DNA from 2 places in the Sphingomonas mangrovi genome. Region 2 is predicted to be linked to the other one. Evidence: predicted binding sites of a transcription regulator. Region 2 holds the regulator's gene; the other holds the start of a gene.
What was found. Region 2 encodes LexA, which represses DNA repair genes until DNA is damaged. Its sites were predicted from a motif close to GTTCCNCNCTTGTTCT; they were not measured.
Positions count from the first base shown of each region.

Region 1: uvrA (excinuclease ABC subunit UvrA) is a predicted target of LexA. The motif match lies at 783-798, and genes of this name have one in related genera.

Region 1 is NZ_JBIUCZ010000029.1:7,734-15,062, reverse strand. Features, by position in the region: gene ACBY01_RS13295 (hypothetical protein) at 1-587, opposite strand, end outside; gene uvrA (excinuclease ABC subunit UvrA) at 806-3,826, shown strand; gene ACBY01_RS13285 (P-loop ATPase, Sll1717 family) at 3,885-5,528, shown strand; gene ACBY01_RS13280 (hypothetical protein) at 5,614-5,850, opposite strand; gene ACBY01_RS13275 (hypothetical protein) at 6,097-6,249, shown strand; gene ACBY01_RS13270 (hypothetical protein) at 6,418-6,624, shown strand; gene ACBY01_RS13265 (DUF3597 domain-containing protein) at 6,621-7,329, shown strand, end outside.
Region 2 is NZ_JBIUCZ010000028.1:36,985-44,313, reverse strand. Features, by position in the region: gene trpE (anthranilate synthase component I) at 1-1,206, shown strand, start outside; gene ACBY01_RS13195 (hypothetical protein) at 1,402-1,821, opposite strand; gene ACBY01_RS13190 (anthranilate synthase component II) at 1,911-2,501, shown strand; gene trpD (anthranilate phosphoribosyltransferase) at 2,498-3,493, shown strand; gene trpC (indole-3-glycerol phosphate synthase TrpC) at 3,490-4,269, shown strand; gene moaC (cyclic pyranopterin monophosphate synthase MoaC) at 4,266-4,745, shown strand; gene ACBY01_RS13170 (molybdopterin molybdotransferase MoeA) at 4,742-5,920, shown strand; gene lexA (transcriptional repressor LexA) at 5,975-6,646, shown strand; gene ACBY01_RS13160 (ComEC/Rec2 family competence protein) at 7,186-7,329, opposite strand, start outside.

The sequences.
Region 1 (7,329 bases), on a different contig from region 2:
GTCACCTTCGATGCGCCGATAAAAAGATCATATACTTCACGGTTGCGCTGCGCGGATAGTTGCGGACGGTTCGACTGCTTCGCTACCGCTACCCAGTCGGGCCCTCCCCGCTGGTTCACAGCACGTGTGAAATTCCTGAAGACGGTATGGATACGATTGCCGAGGTTGTACGCCATATCGAGCATGGCGACCTGCGCATCCTCGGGAAACTTATCGAATCCTGGATAATTCGCACGCAACATCGTTAGAAATCCGTTCAGCTTCAGGTCGAAAAGCCGCTCCGCCTCCCCTCTCAACATGATGAGACTGGCGTGGCGTTGAAATGCCTGCGCCGTGAGGTTGTTGGCGCTCCCAGCGGCACTCAAAGCGCGGATGGCTTGCCACTCGTCTGCTTTCTCCTTCGCTGTCGCGATCTTCTGAGTCCGAGCGACGAGCATCTCTATGGAAGCGGTTGATGCGGCATTTGGCAGCATGGTGCCATATCCGACGGTTACCTGACTTACCGTGTCCAAATAGAAGTGCGCAATGAAACCCTCGCTGCTGAAGATGATTCCACGCGCTCTGGCCTTGGCATTTGCAACGCTCATACCACCATCCCATACCGTCAGAGTGCAGCCGCCTGATAGTCTAAACAGCCGCACTCCTCCACTTGCGTGAGAGTTTCGCCGTTGTGAGCGCAGCGTACGAAGCCTCAGTGCGCCAGGCAACCCAACGCGTGACGCCCCCCCCACCCTCGCAACCGCCTCCCCCGCTTCCTATCTCCCGCCTCTGGCATCCCGCACAGAACGGAAGTAGAACGCACTCCATGAGTCTGACCCACATCTCCGTCCGCGGCGCGCGGGAACACAACCTCAAGGGCGTCGACATCGACATCCCGCGCGATACGCTGACGGTGATCACCGGCCTGTCGGGATCGGGCAAGTCCTCCCTCGCCTTCGACACCATCTATGCAGAGGGGCAGCGCCGCTACGTGGAGTCGCTCTCCGCCTATGCGCGCCAGTTCCTGGAGATGATGCAGAAGCCCGATGTCGAGCATATCGAGGGCCTCTCCCCCGCGATCTCGATCGAGCAGAAGACGACCAGCCGCAACCCGCGCTCCACGGTCGCCACCGTGACCGAGATCTACGACTATATGCGCCTGTTGTGGGCGCGGATCGGCATCCCCTATTCGCCCGCGACCGGCCTTCCGATCGCGGCGCAGACCGTCAGCCAGATGGTCGATCGCGTGCTGGCCCTGCCCGACGGCACCCGCCTGCTGCTGCTCGCCCCGGTCGTGCGCGGGCGCAAGGGCGAGTATCGCAAGGAGCTCGCCGAGTGGCAGAAGGCCGGCTTCCAGCGCGTCCGCATCGATGGTGAGGTCCATCTGATCGAGGACGCCCCCGCGCTCGACAAGAAGTACAAGCATGACATCGAGGTGGTGGTCGATCGCCTGGTGACCGGCGGCGACATCGCTACGCGCCTGGCCGACAGCTTCGAAACCGCGCTGAAGCTCGCCGACGGCCTCGCCTATGTCGACCTGGTCGACGCGGTGGTGCCGCCGATGGCCGGCACCCAGCCCAACCCCGTCATCCCAGCGCAGGCTGGGATCTCCCCCGATGGCGCGGAACAGGCGCCGCACGAGACCCCAGCCTCCGCCGGGGTGACGAAGACGGCGGCGAGCGACCGCAAGATGAAGGGCGCCGGCGTGCCCGCCAACCGCATCGTCTTTTCCGAACGCTTCGCCTGCCCCGTCTCCGGCTTTACCATTGCCGAGATCGAGCCGCGGCTGTTCTCGTTCAACGCCCCCCAAGGCGCCTGCCCGGCCTGCGACGGCCTGGGCGAAAAGCTCGAGTTCGACGAAGACCTCGTCGTTCCCAACCACGATCTCACGATCAAGAAGGGGGCGATCGTCCCCTGGGCCAAGTCCAACCCGCCCTCGCCCTACTACCTGCAGGTGCTCGGCAGCCTCGCGCGCGCGTTCGACTTCAGCCTCGACACGCCGTGGACCGACCTGCCGCCGGAGGTCCAGCGCACCATCCTCCACGGCACCGCGGGCAAGCCCGTCACCCTCACCTTCGTCGACGGCAAGAAGTCGTACGACGTCAAGAAGCCGTTCGAGGGCGTGCTCGGCAACCTCAACCGCCGCATGCTCCAGACCGAGAGCGCCTGGATGCGCGAGGAGCTGTCGAAGTACCAGGCCAGCCACCCCTGCGAGACCTGCGGCGGCGCCCGGCTGAAGCCCGAGGCGCTGGCGGTGAAGGTCGCGGGCGAGGACATCGCCCACGCCACCCACCTCTCGGTGGTGGACGCGCTCGCCTGGTTCCAGGCGCTCCCCGCCCAGCTGAACGACCAGCACCGCGCCATCGCCACCGCGATCCTGAAGGAGATCGACGAGCGCCTCGGCTTCCTCAACAACGTCGGGCTCGACTATCTCAACCTCAACCGCACCTCCGGCACGCTGTCGGGCGGCGAGAGCCAGCGCATCCGCCTCGCCTCCCAGATCGGCTCGGGCCTCTCGGGCGTCCTCTACGTCCTCGACGAGCCCTCGATCGGGCTGCATCAGCGCGACAACGACATGCTGCTCGCCACCCTCCGGCGTCTCCGCGACCTCGGCAACACCGTGCTGGTGGTCGAGCATGACGAGGACGCGATCCGCACCGCCGACTATGTGATCGACATGGGGCCGGGCGCCGGCGTCCACGGCGGCGCGGTCGTCGCCGCCGGTACGCTGCCGGAGGTGCTCGCGACCGAAGGCTCGGTCACCGCCGACTATCTCAACGGCACCCGCGAGGTGCCGCTCCCGGCCAAGCGCCGCAAGGGCACGGGCAAGAAGCTTACCGTCCACAACGCCACCGCCAACAACCTGACCGGCGTCACCGCCGCGATCCCGCTCGGCACCTTCACCTGCATCACCGGCGTCTCGGGCTCGGGCAAGTCGAGCTTCACCATCGACACGCTCTTCGCCGCCGCCGCGCGCCAGCTGAACGGCGCGCGCGTGCTCGCGGGCAAGCACGACAAGATCACCGGCCTCCAGCACCTCGACAAGGTCATCGACATCGACCAGTCGCCGATCGGCCGCACCCCGCGCTCGAACCCGGCCACCTACACCGGCGCCTTCACCCAGATCCGCGACTGGTTCGCCGGCCTCCCCGAAGCGCAGGCGCGCGGCTACAAGCCCGGCCGCTTCTCCTTCAACGTCAAGGGCGGCCGCTGCGAGGCGTGCCAGGGCGACGGCGTGCTCAAGATCGAGATGCACTTCCTCCCCGACGTCTATGTCGAGTGCGACGTCTGCCACGGCGCCCGCTACAACCGCGAGACGCTGGAGGTGAAGTTCAAGGGCAAGTCCATCGCCGACGTGCTCGACATGACGGTCGAGGACGCGCACGAGTTCTTCAAGGCGGTGCCCCCGATCCGCGACAAGATGGCGATGCTCGCCGAAGTGGGCCTCGGCTACGTCAAGGTCGGCCAGCAGGCGACGACGCTGTCGGGCGGCGAGGCGCAGCGCGTCAAGCTCGCCAAGGAGCTCGCCCGCCGCGCCACCGGCAACACCCTCTACATCCTCGACGAGCCCACCACCGGCCTGCATTTCGAGGACGTGCGCAAGCTCCTGGAAGTGCTCCACGCGCTGGTCGAGCAGGGCAACACCGTGGTCGTGATCGAGCACAACCTCGACGTCATCAAGACCGCCGACTGGATCCTAGACCTGGGGCCCGAGGGCGGCGTCAAGGGCGGCGAGATCGTCGCCGAAGGCACGCCCGAGCAGGTGGCGAAGGAACCGCGGAGTTATACGGGGCGGTATCTGGCGCCGTTGCTGAAGCCCAGGAAGGTGGCGCAGGCGGCGGAGTGAGGGTGAGGTTCCGAAAGCCGTTGCGCATGCAGCCGTTTGAGGTACTTTCCTGTCAGAGATGGCGATAGGGGACGGAAGCGTGGCGCGACAATTACGGAACATTCACCTCGGGATGGTGGACGGGAAGTTCGAGTACGTCACACCACAAGATGATCGCGATAACAGTTTTTACGACGCCTTCTTAATCCCAGAGAATGTTGACATTTCTTCGCTTAACAATCGAAGACAGTACTTCGTAGAGGGTTTCCGGGGCACAGGAAAGACCTCTTTGCTTCGCTGGCTTGCGGAAATGAAGCGACGGGATGGAGCACTAACGGAGTTTGTACTCTTCAAGTCAGATCTTCCTGAAGAAAAACGTGAGGGCCTATCGAGTCAAGTTGGAATAACTTGGCTCGAAACCGATCGAAATAAGATGGAGTTTTCTCAAGACTTTAAAACGTCTTGGACATGGTTCATACTCCACAAAATCGGAGAAATTGTACAGCGCCATCCAACCGCGAGCACTACGGCATGCTGTTCCGACTTTATGCGACTTCTCGGACTTAGGAACAATGCATTCAAGAAAGTTATGGGCTTTCTTCCTAAGCTCGAGAAGCTTTCGGTAGAGATTAGCTCAGATTTCGACTTTTTCTCCGCAAAACTGGGCGCAGAGTTTACAGGAAACCCAAAAGAAAAGCGCTTCACTACTCTTTCTGCATTAAACGCAGCCTTAATAGCAGAGCTCAAGCAGTTTCCGCGTGATTTCTACGCTTATCTGTTTTTTGACGAGCTCGAAGTATTCTACGACGAAAAGTCAAAGTATGATCGTGACCAAAGGATGGTGCGCGATCTTCTTTTTAGTGTTAGCAAGATCAATGAAGTTGTCTCAAGCGAAGGCATACCGATTCACATTCTTGCAGCCGTTCGCTCGGAAGTGCTAGATGGGTTTGGAGCACTTGGACAGGAAGTCGACCGCGTAGTACACGATCGGGGCTTGAAGCTGGCGTGGCACTTCGGCAATCGAAACCTCGATCATCCGTTGTTCAAAATTGTAGCCCGCAAGATAAAGCAGTCTGACGAAGAAATGCGTCAGGTTCAAGACGCCGAAATCATCCGGGAGTACTTTCCAGCTGAGACGAGGGGCCACTCTATCGAGAAATATCTTCTCGACAGGTCTTTTTACAAGCCAAGAGACCTAATTTGGCGCCTAACGATAGTCCAAAAGCAGTTTCCAAATGAAGTTGGCTTCACGGAAAGAGCCTTGCTGGATACCGAAGGTGATTTCTCGGCGGTTATGTGGGATGAGATCAAATATGAACTCACCGCTAACTACTCTCCGCAAGAAATAGATGTGATTGAGACAGCTTTCTCTGGCTTTCGAACCGAGTTCTTTTTCGATGAGTTCGAAAGTAGGATGGCTGCGCTTGGAAGGGCTAGCGCACATGCTCGTTCTTTCATGCAAAAGCATGGTTTGTATGACGTACTAAGTGATCTTTATCGATTGGGCGCAATCGGGAATTTCTTCCGCGAAGGACCTAAGTCTTCCCAGATTAGAAACAGGTGGGCCTTTCGTGGGGACCCGACTCTCCTGTTTGATAAGAAACTTACTATTAACCCTAGTCTGACAAAACGTCTTTCGCTTGTCGCACCGCATCAGCGCAGCGCGCAACGTCGGCAGCGCCGCGCCGTACAATCAGATGCACCGCGCGACGAGGTCAGGTAGAATATGGGGAAGGCGGCGGCACTTCACCCCCAACGCCGCCGCCTTCCGCAGCACCTTGTTCATCCGCCACTACCGCTCCGGCCCACTAGGTGCGGAACCGCTCAATCGCGTCCGGGCCCATCGCAGCGTAACCTACTGCTTGGCCGCACGCCGCGACGGGGGGGCGGCCGCGCACCACGCCATGCGGGCCGAGGTAGCCCGTCGCCGGCCGGATCACCTTGTCGCCGATGCGGAACTCGGCGACGTCGAACATTTCGTCGGTCCACTCCGGCAGGTCCGGATCATCCCACTCTGGCGGCAAAACGGGCTTGCTCTCGCTCATGGCACTTCCTCAATCTAATCGCAGGCTGCGCCGCTGCACCCCGCCCGGCAAGCGGTTTCCCCTCCACCCTTGCACCCCCGTCCCCCACACCCCACATCCAACTTCAGGCGCTGACCCGTTCCGCATCCGGAACTTTCGCGCCGCTCCCGTCTTTTCCCCATCCCGCGCCGCGATCCGGCGCACTCAGGAACCGGCGGCTGCCGTCCCTCCGGGCGGCGCTTTCTCGAAAACCACAACAGGAACACCATGAACTTCATCGAAGCCATTCAGCAGACCCAGATTACCTCGCCCGCGAACGAGCCGTTCGCCGCCTTCGTGCCGCTGCATCGGCGCCTCTTCGCCGTCGGCCAGACCCCGCGTGAGATTGCGCGCGCTGCCGTTCGCGAGGTGCTCGGCTAAGGGTCCTTCCCGCCGCGGCAAAGCCGCGGCGTCGGTCGGCGCTCGCCGCGCCGCCGTCCGGGCGTGCTGTCGACGCTCGTCGTAGCTTCGCTACGCCTCGCACAGCACGCTGTCCTACAACCCCCGACTTGCGATAGATGGCCGGTCCGCCTGTTGAAGGAGGACGCCATGCCCCGCGCTTTCCCGCCCGCCCCGCCGCCGCGCCCGCTGCTCGCCCGCGCCGTCCGCGCTCCCGATCCCGACACGCCCGCCGGCCGCCGCTGGGCCGCGCACCTGGACGCCGGCCGCATCGGCACGCCGGTCGCGCCCGCACCCGTCGCCGCCCGCGGGGCTGCCACCGCGCAGTTCCGCCGCTGGACGGAGGCCCGCCCGTGACCGACGACACCACCGAAGCGGCGCTGTTCGAGGCGTTCGCCGCGCTCCACCCCGCGCCCGAGGCATCTCCCGCCCGCATCCGCCACGACGGCTGGACGCCCGATCGCCAGCGCCGCTTCCTCGAAGCCGTGGCCGAGGGCCACACCGTCGACGACGCCTGCGCCATCGTCGGCATGTCCGCCGCCTCCGCCTATGCCTTCCGCCGCCGCGCGGCCGGCGCCGGCTTCGCGCTCGGCTGGCACGGCGCCAACCTGCTCGCGCGCGATCGCATCGCCGACACGCTGCTCGCCCGCGCGCTCCAGGGCCAGACCGAGCACGGCACCCGCCCCGACGGCGGCAGCTGGAGCCGCCACCGCTACGACAACAATCTCGCCAGCCGCATGCTCGCCCGGCTCGACGCCCAGGCCGACGATCCCGCCGCCGCCGCCGCCCACCACGCCGCGCGCATCGTCGCGCAGGAGTTCGACGGCTTCCTCGACCTGCTCGATCGCGACGCCGGCCCCGCGCGCGCCGCGCTGTTCCTCGCTGCGCGCGGAGAGGATCGCCCCGACGTCGAGCGCGTCGTCGCGCTCGCCCGCGCCGATCGCTTCCTCCAGGGCGGCGGCGGGCTGCCGGACGAGGTCGACGTGTCCGACTGCGATCCCGCCCGCCGCGCGCACTGGACGCTCGACCAGTGGCGCCGGGCCGAGGCCGCCGGCCTGCTCC
Region 2 (7,329 bases):
CGATCGCTGGTCGCGTCGTGCCGGATGGACGTGCCGGAGGCGCTGCCGCGCGCGCTCGCCTGCCTGGTCGGCTATTTCGGCTACGAGACCATCGGCCTGGTCGAGAAGCTCGACCGACCGGCGGCCAACCCGCTCGACCTGCCCGACATGATGTTCGTGCGGCCGACGCTGCTGATGGTGTTCGACCGCCTGTCCGACGCGCTGTTCCTGGTCGCGCCGGTCTGGCCCGACGCGGCCGATGCGGCCGATGCGGACGGCGCGATCGCGGCGGCGATGGGCCGGATCGAGGACGTCGCCGCGCGGCTCGCGCGCACGCCGCTGCCGGAGCCGGTGCGCGCAGTGCCGCAGGAGATCGCGCTCACTCCGACCCTCGCCCCCGGCCGCTATGCCGAGATGGTGGCGAGCGCCAAGGAGTACATCGGCGCCGGCGACATCTTCCAGGTGGTGCTGGCGCAACGTTTCACCGCGCCGTTCGCGCTGCCGCCGTTCGAGCTCTATCGCGCGCTGCGGCGCGTCAATCCCTCGCCGTTCCTGTACCATCTCGACCTTCCGGGCTTCGCGCTGATCGGGTCGAGCCCCGAGATCCTGGTGCGCGTGCGTGACGGCGAGGTGACGATCCGGCCGATCGCCGGCACCCGGCCGCGCGGTGCCACGGCCGTCCAGGATGCCGAGAATCGCGAGAGCCTGCTCGCCGACCCCAAGGAGCGCGCCGAGCATCTGATGCTGCTCGACCTCGGCCGCAACGATGTGGGCCGGGTCGCCGAGGCCGGCAGCGTGCGGGTGACCGACAGCTACGGCATCGAGTTCTACAGCCACGTGATGCACATCGTGTCGAACGTCGTCGGCCGGCTCGCGCCCGATCGCGACGCGCTCGACGCGCTGTTCGCGGGCTTCCCTGCCGGCACCGTCAGCGGCGCGCCCAAGGTGCGCGCGTGCCAGGTGATCGCCGAACTGGAGGAGGAAACCCGCGGCGCCTATGCCGGAGGCGTCGGCTATTTCTCGCCGGACGGATCGATGGATTCGTGCATCGTGTTGCGCACCGCGGTGGTGAAGGACGGCACCATGCACGTCCAGGCCGGTGCCGGCATCGTCGCCGACAGCGACGCCGCCTACGAACAGCGCGAATGCGAGGCCAAGGCCGGCGCGCTGTTGGCAGCGGCCCGCGAAGCGATCGCGCGGGCGGGCGAGGCAGGGTTCGGCCAGTAGCAGCCGTCCCTGTCCAGGCTCCTGCGCAGCCGGGCGCCCGCTCTTACCGAAGCCACCAACTCGTCGTCATCCTGACGAAAGTCAGGATCCATTGCCGCTCCGTCTGGGATCGCACGCGTAGCGCGAATGGATGCGGACCTCCGTCAGCATGACGAAGAAGGGGGGCGAGCGCCGCCGCCCCCCGCTACCCCAGCCTCAGTCCCCCTGGCCGGGATACTGTTCCGCTTCCTTCTGCGCCTTGCGCTCCAGATACCATTGGCGGAGCATCTGCTGGGTGCAGCCGGTCTGGCCGCCGCTGCCGACCGGCGAGCAGCTGTTGGGCAGTCCGACCTTGTTGACCTCCATCATCGTCTCGGCGCGGTTGGCCCAGCTCTGCGCCGCGGCTTCCTGCGACGGGGGATCCCGCAGTTCCTTGGGGATGCGGAAGCGCTCGCTCTCGTCCTTGCGCGCGCAGACCACGACCTCGTTCTCGGACTCCGCCTTGGGGCAGGCCTCGTCGCCATAGACGGTGACGCTGCGGGTGCGCTGGGGTGGCGCGTTGCTCGCCTGCTCGGCCTGCGGCTGTGCCACGGCCGGCGATGCGGCGAGCGCCGCGACGAGAAACCAACGAACCATACCAACCTCCTGAACGCAAAACACGGTGCCACCAACGATCGGGCGCGGGACAGCGTTGCGCCAGACTGCGGCGGCGCTATGGCAAAGCCATGATCCTCGTCATCGACAATTACGACAGCTTCACCTGGAACCTCGTCCATTATCTGATGGAGTTGGGCGCGCCGGTGAAGGTCGTGCGCAACGACGCGCTGACCGCAGCCGAGGCGCTGGCCAGCAATGCGGCGGGCTTCCTGATCTCGCCCGGCCCCTGCACCCCCAACGAAGCGGGGATCTCGCTCGATCTGGTCGCCGCCTGTGCGGAAGCCGGACGCCCGCTGCTCGGCGTGTGCCTGGGCCATCAGGCGATCGGCCAGCATTTCGGCGGCAAGGTGGTGCGCGGCGGACTGATGCATGGCAAGACCTGCCCGGTCGAGCACGACGGCACCGGGCTGTTCAAGGGGCTTCCCTCCCCGTTCACCGCCACCCGCTACCATTCGCTGATCGTCACCGACGCGCCCGACGCGCTGGTGGTCAACTGCACCGCCGGTGACGCGAGCGTCATGGGCTTCCGCCACGCGACGCTGCCGATCCACGGGGTGCAGTTCCATCCCGAAAGCATCGCCACCGAGCACGGCCATGCCATGCTCGCGAACTTCCTGACGATCGCGGGCCTGACCCCGCAGGCACGGGCGGCGGCATGACCACCACCGTATTGCTGCCCTCCACCGAATCGCCGCTGTCGCGTGAAAGCGCGGCCGAGGCGTTCGCGGCGATCCTGGACGGCAAAGCCTCGGAAGAGGCGATCATCGCCTTCCTCGTCGGCCTCACCGAACGCGGCGAGACCAGCATCGAGATCGCCGAGGCCGCGCGCGCGCTGCGCCATCGGATGCTGCCGATCGACGCCCCTGCTGGCGCGATCGACGTCTGCGGCACGGGGGGCGACGGCCATCACACGCTCAACGTCTCGACCGCGGTCAGCCTGGTGGTCGCCGCCGCCGGCGTGCCAGTCGCCAAGCACGGCAACCGCGCCGCCTCCAGCAAGGCGGGCGCCGCCGACACGCTGGAGGCGCTCGGCCTCGACATGGCCCGCGCCGGGGCGCTCGCCGAACAGACGCTCGCGGACATCGGTATCGCCTTTCTGTTCGCGGGCAACCACCATCCGGCGATGCGGCGCATCCAGCCGATCCGCCAGAAGATCGGCCGCCGCACGGTGTTCAACCTGATGGGTCCGCTCGCCAACCCCGCACATGTCGAGCGCCAGCTGATCGGCATCGCCCGCCCCGACTATGCGCCGATCTATGCCGAGGCGCTGGAAAGCCTGGGCGCGACCGCCGCGGCCGTCATCTCGGGCGAGGAGGATCTCGACGAGATCTCGATCGCAGGCCCGACCCGCGTCGTGCGCATCGGCTCGGTCGCGCTGCCCGATCGCATCACGCCGGCCGACGCCGGCCTGCCGGCCAGCCCACTCGACTCGCTGCGCGGTGGCGACCCGGCGTACAACGCGCTGGCGTTGCGCCGGCTGCTGGCGGGCGAAGAAGGCGCGTACCGCGACGCGGTGCTGCTCAACGCCGCCGCCGCGCTGGTGATCGCCGACAAGGTGCCCGACCTAGCCGAGGGCGCCACGCTCGCCGCCAACACCATCGATTCCGGTGCCGCCCGGCGCCTCCTCGACGCATGGATTGCCTACGCATGAGCACGATGCTTTCGAAGATCCTCGACACAAAGCGGGTCGAGGTCGCCGCGCGCAAGAGCCTGGCGGGCGTGCAGGAACTCGACCGCCGCGCCACCCAGCAGACGCCGCCCCGTGGGTTCCGCGCGGCACTGGACGCGCGTCCGGGTCCGGCGCTGATCGCCGAGATCAAGAAGGCGAGTCCGTCGAAGGGGCTGATCCGCCCCGACTTCGATCCGCCCGCCCACGCCCGCGCCTATCAGGCGGGCGGCGCCGCCTGCCTGTCGGTGCTGACCGACGAGGAATATTTCCAGGGCTCCGACGCCTATCTGGTCGCGGCGCGTGCCGCCTGCGAGCTGCCGGTGCTGCGCAAGGACTTCACCATCGATCCGTGGCAGGCGGCCGAGGCGCGCGCGCTGGGTGCCGACGCGATCCTGCTGATCGTCGCGGCGCTGGAGGATCGGCAGATGGCCGAGATCGAGGCGGCGGCGCTGGAGCGCGGGCTGGACGTGCTGGTCGAGGTTCACGACTTCCCCGAGCTGGAACGCGCGCTCAAGCTCAAGACGCGGCTGGTCGGCGTCAACAACCGCGACCTGCGCGACTTCTCGGTCAGCTTCGAGCGGACCTACGAACTGGTGTCGCACGCCCCGGCGGACTGCACCTTCGTCGCCGAAAGCGGCATCACCGGCCGTGCCGATCTCGACGCGATGGCCGAGCACGGCATCCACTGCTTCCTGGTGGGCGAGGCGCTGATGCGGCAGGACGATGTCGAGGCGGCGACCCGCGCGCTGATCGGATGAGCGGCCTCACCCACCTCGATGCCGGGGGGCATGCCCGCATGGTGGACGTGGGCGCCAAGGCGGTGACCGCGCGCCAGGCGACCGCGACTGGTCGCATCGCCATGTCGGCCGAGGCGTTGGCGGCAATCCGCGACGGGCTGGTGAAAAAGGGCGATGTGCTCGCCGTCGCGCGCGTCGCCGGGATCATGGCGGCCAAGCGCACCAGCGATCTCATCCCGCTGTGCCACCCGCTTCCCCTCACCCGCGTGGCGCTCGACCTCGCGATCGAGGGCGACGGCATCGCCGCCACCGCGACCTGCGCCACCGAAGGCAAGACCGGCGTGGAGATGGAGGCGCTGACCGCCGTCTCGGTCGCGCTGCTCACCGTCTACGATATGGCCAAGGCGCTCGACCGCGGCATGGCGGTCGAGGGCGTGCGGCTGCTCGCCAAGTCGGGCGGCAAGTCCGGCACCTGGCGCGCCGAAGACCCCGCGTGAGCCTGCTGCCGCTCGAAGAGGCCCAGGCGCGGGTGCTGGGGCTCGCCGGCCCGGTTGCGGGCGAGACGGTGCCGGTGCACGACGCGATCGGCCGCTGGGCGGCGCGCGACATCGTGGCGCTGCGCACCCAGCCCGATCGCGCGCTGTCGTCGATGGACGGCTATGCGATCCGCTTCGCCGACCTGCCCGGCCCGTGGGAGGTGATCGGCGAGTCCGCCGCCGGCCGGCCGTTCGCCGGCCAGGTCGGCGCGGGCCAGACGACCCGCATCTTCACCGGCGCGGCGCTGCCCTCCTGCACCGACACCGTGCTGGTGCAGGAGGAAGCCGCGCGCGACGGCCTGCGGCTGACGCTCGCCGGCGAAGGCCCATCGGGTGTCGGCAGCAGCGTACGCGCCGCCGGGCTGGACTTCTCGGCGGGCGACCGGCTGGTGGCCGCCGGGGCGCCCATCACGGCTGCGGCCGCCGCGCTGCTGGCAGTGGGCGGGCACGGCGCGGTGCCAGTACGACGCCGGGTCCGCGTCGCGGTCGCCGCGACCGGGGACGAGCTCGTGCCCCCCGGCTCTCCGCCCGACGCGGGTCTTCCCGAATCCAACGGCGTGCTGCTCGCCGGGCTGCTGGCGCGGCTCCCGGTCGAGCGCATCGACCTCGGCATTCTTCCCGACGACCGCGCGGCGCTCGCCGCCGCCTTCGCCGCCGTTCGTGCCGACGTGCTGGTCACCACCGGCGGCGCTTCGGTGGGCGACCACGACCTCGTCCGCCCGGCGCTCGAAGACGCCGGTGCTCGCATCGATTTCTGGCGCATCGCGATGCGGCCGGGCAAGCCGATGATGGCGGGGCGGCTCGGCGATGCGGTGGTGCTGGGACTTCCCGGTAACCCGGTCTCCGCCTTCGTCACCGCCACGCTGTTCCTGCTGCCGCTGGTGCGCTTCCTTGCCGGTGCCGCCGATCCACTGGCGCGCCGGAGGCGGGTACCGCTCGGCGCCGCGCTCCCCGCCAACGATCGCCGCGCCGATCACCTGCGTGCCGAACTGCGCGACGGGCGCGCCTGGCCCGCGCCCCGGCAGGACAGTTCGATGCTGCGCACGCTGGCGCACGCGGAGTGCCTGATCGTGCGTCCGCCGCACGCCCCTGCCGCCGCCGCGGGCGACTCGGTGGAAATCCTCGATATCGGTTGACAAGGCCCGTCAGCGTTTCCTAAAGGTTCCACGTCTGTTCCGACGGAGGACCGCATGCTCACGCGCAAGCAGCACGAGCTGATCTGCTTCATCGACGATCGGTTGAAGGAAACCGGCGTATCCCCCTCGTTCGAGGAGATGAAGGAGGCGCTCGACCTCAAGTCCAAGTCGGGCGTCCACCGGCTCATCAGCGCGCTGGAGGAACGCCAGTTCATCCGCCGCCTCCCCAACCGCGCGCGCGCGCTCGAAGTGCTGCGCATGCCCGAGCGGGGCGAGACGACCAAGAAGCCCGCCCGCGCCACCGCGCCGCGTCCGGCCCCGACGCCGCCGCCCGCCCCGGCCAACGACGTCCTCGAAATCCCGCTGCACGGCCGCATCGCCGCCGGCGTGCCGATCGAGGCGCTGGAGGGGCAGCAGATGCTGTCGGTGCCTGCCGCGCTGCTCGGCTCGGGCGAGCATTACGCGCTCGAGGTCGCCGGAGATTCGATGGTCGAAGCCGGCATCCTCGACGGCGACTATGCGCTGGTCCGCCGCACCGACGCCGCCCGCGACGGTGAGATCGTCGTCGCGCTGATCGAAGAGAATGAGGCGACGCTCAAATATTTCCGCCGCGAGGGCGCGATGATCCGGCTCGACCCCGCCAACCGCAGCTACGACCCGCAACGCTATCGCCCGGATCAGGTGCGGGTACAGGGCAAGCTGGCCGGGCTGCTGCGGCGCTACTGAAGTCGGCGGCGGGTTTCGGAGGCGGTCGGCAGGGTTTCGCAATCCTGCCGGAAGGTTCGACCGGCAGGCGGGCGCATCCCCCTACCTCGTCATGCTGACGGAAGTCAGCATCCAGATGCGCTACGCCGGCGGGGCGCGGCACATCGGGGTTGGATGAAGCCGTCCCACGGTGTGAGTACGGCGTTCCTCGCTGTGCAACAGGGGCGGATGTTCAGACACACCACAGCCGCGATTACCCGCAAAACAATGTTCGGCGGAGAACTCCAGCAGGACTGCCCCACCTTCTTCGTCATGCTGACGAAGGTCAGCATCCATACACGCCACCTTCGAGGCTTTGAGCGAGACGATGGCGGATACTACTTTTTTGGCATGACGCCGCCGCACCAGTTCGCCGAGCGGAGCGGAACCGCGCCCCGAGTTCCTCGTGGCTCAGAGGCGTAGCGGCAATGGATCCTGACTTCCGTCGGGATGACGAGTGTACCGGCGAGTGTGCGGCTTCCCCGCAGACGAAAAGCGTTCGCCCGACCGCGACGCGAGAATTACCGGCGACGATAATTGCCTTCTTTACGCGCCCGCTGCTGCCACCGCACGTTCGGCGTCGTCGTCGGCATCATCCACGGGTGCCGGTCGCCCGCCGGGCGGACGCGGCGGACTTCGGGCGGATCGAAGCGGATCGCGAGGCC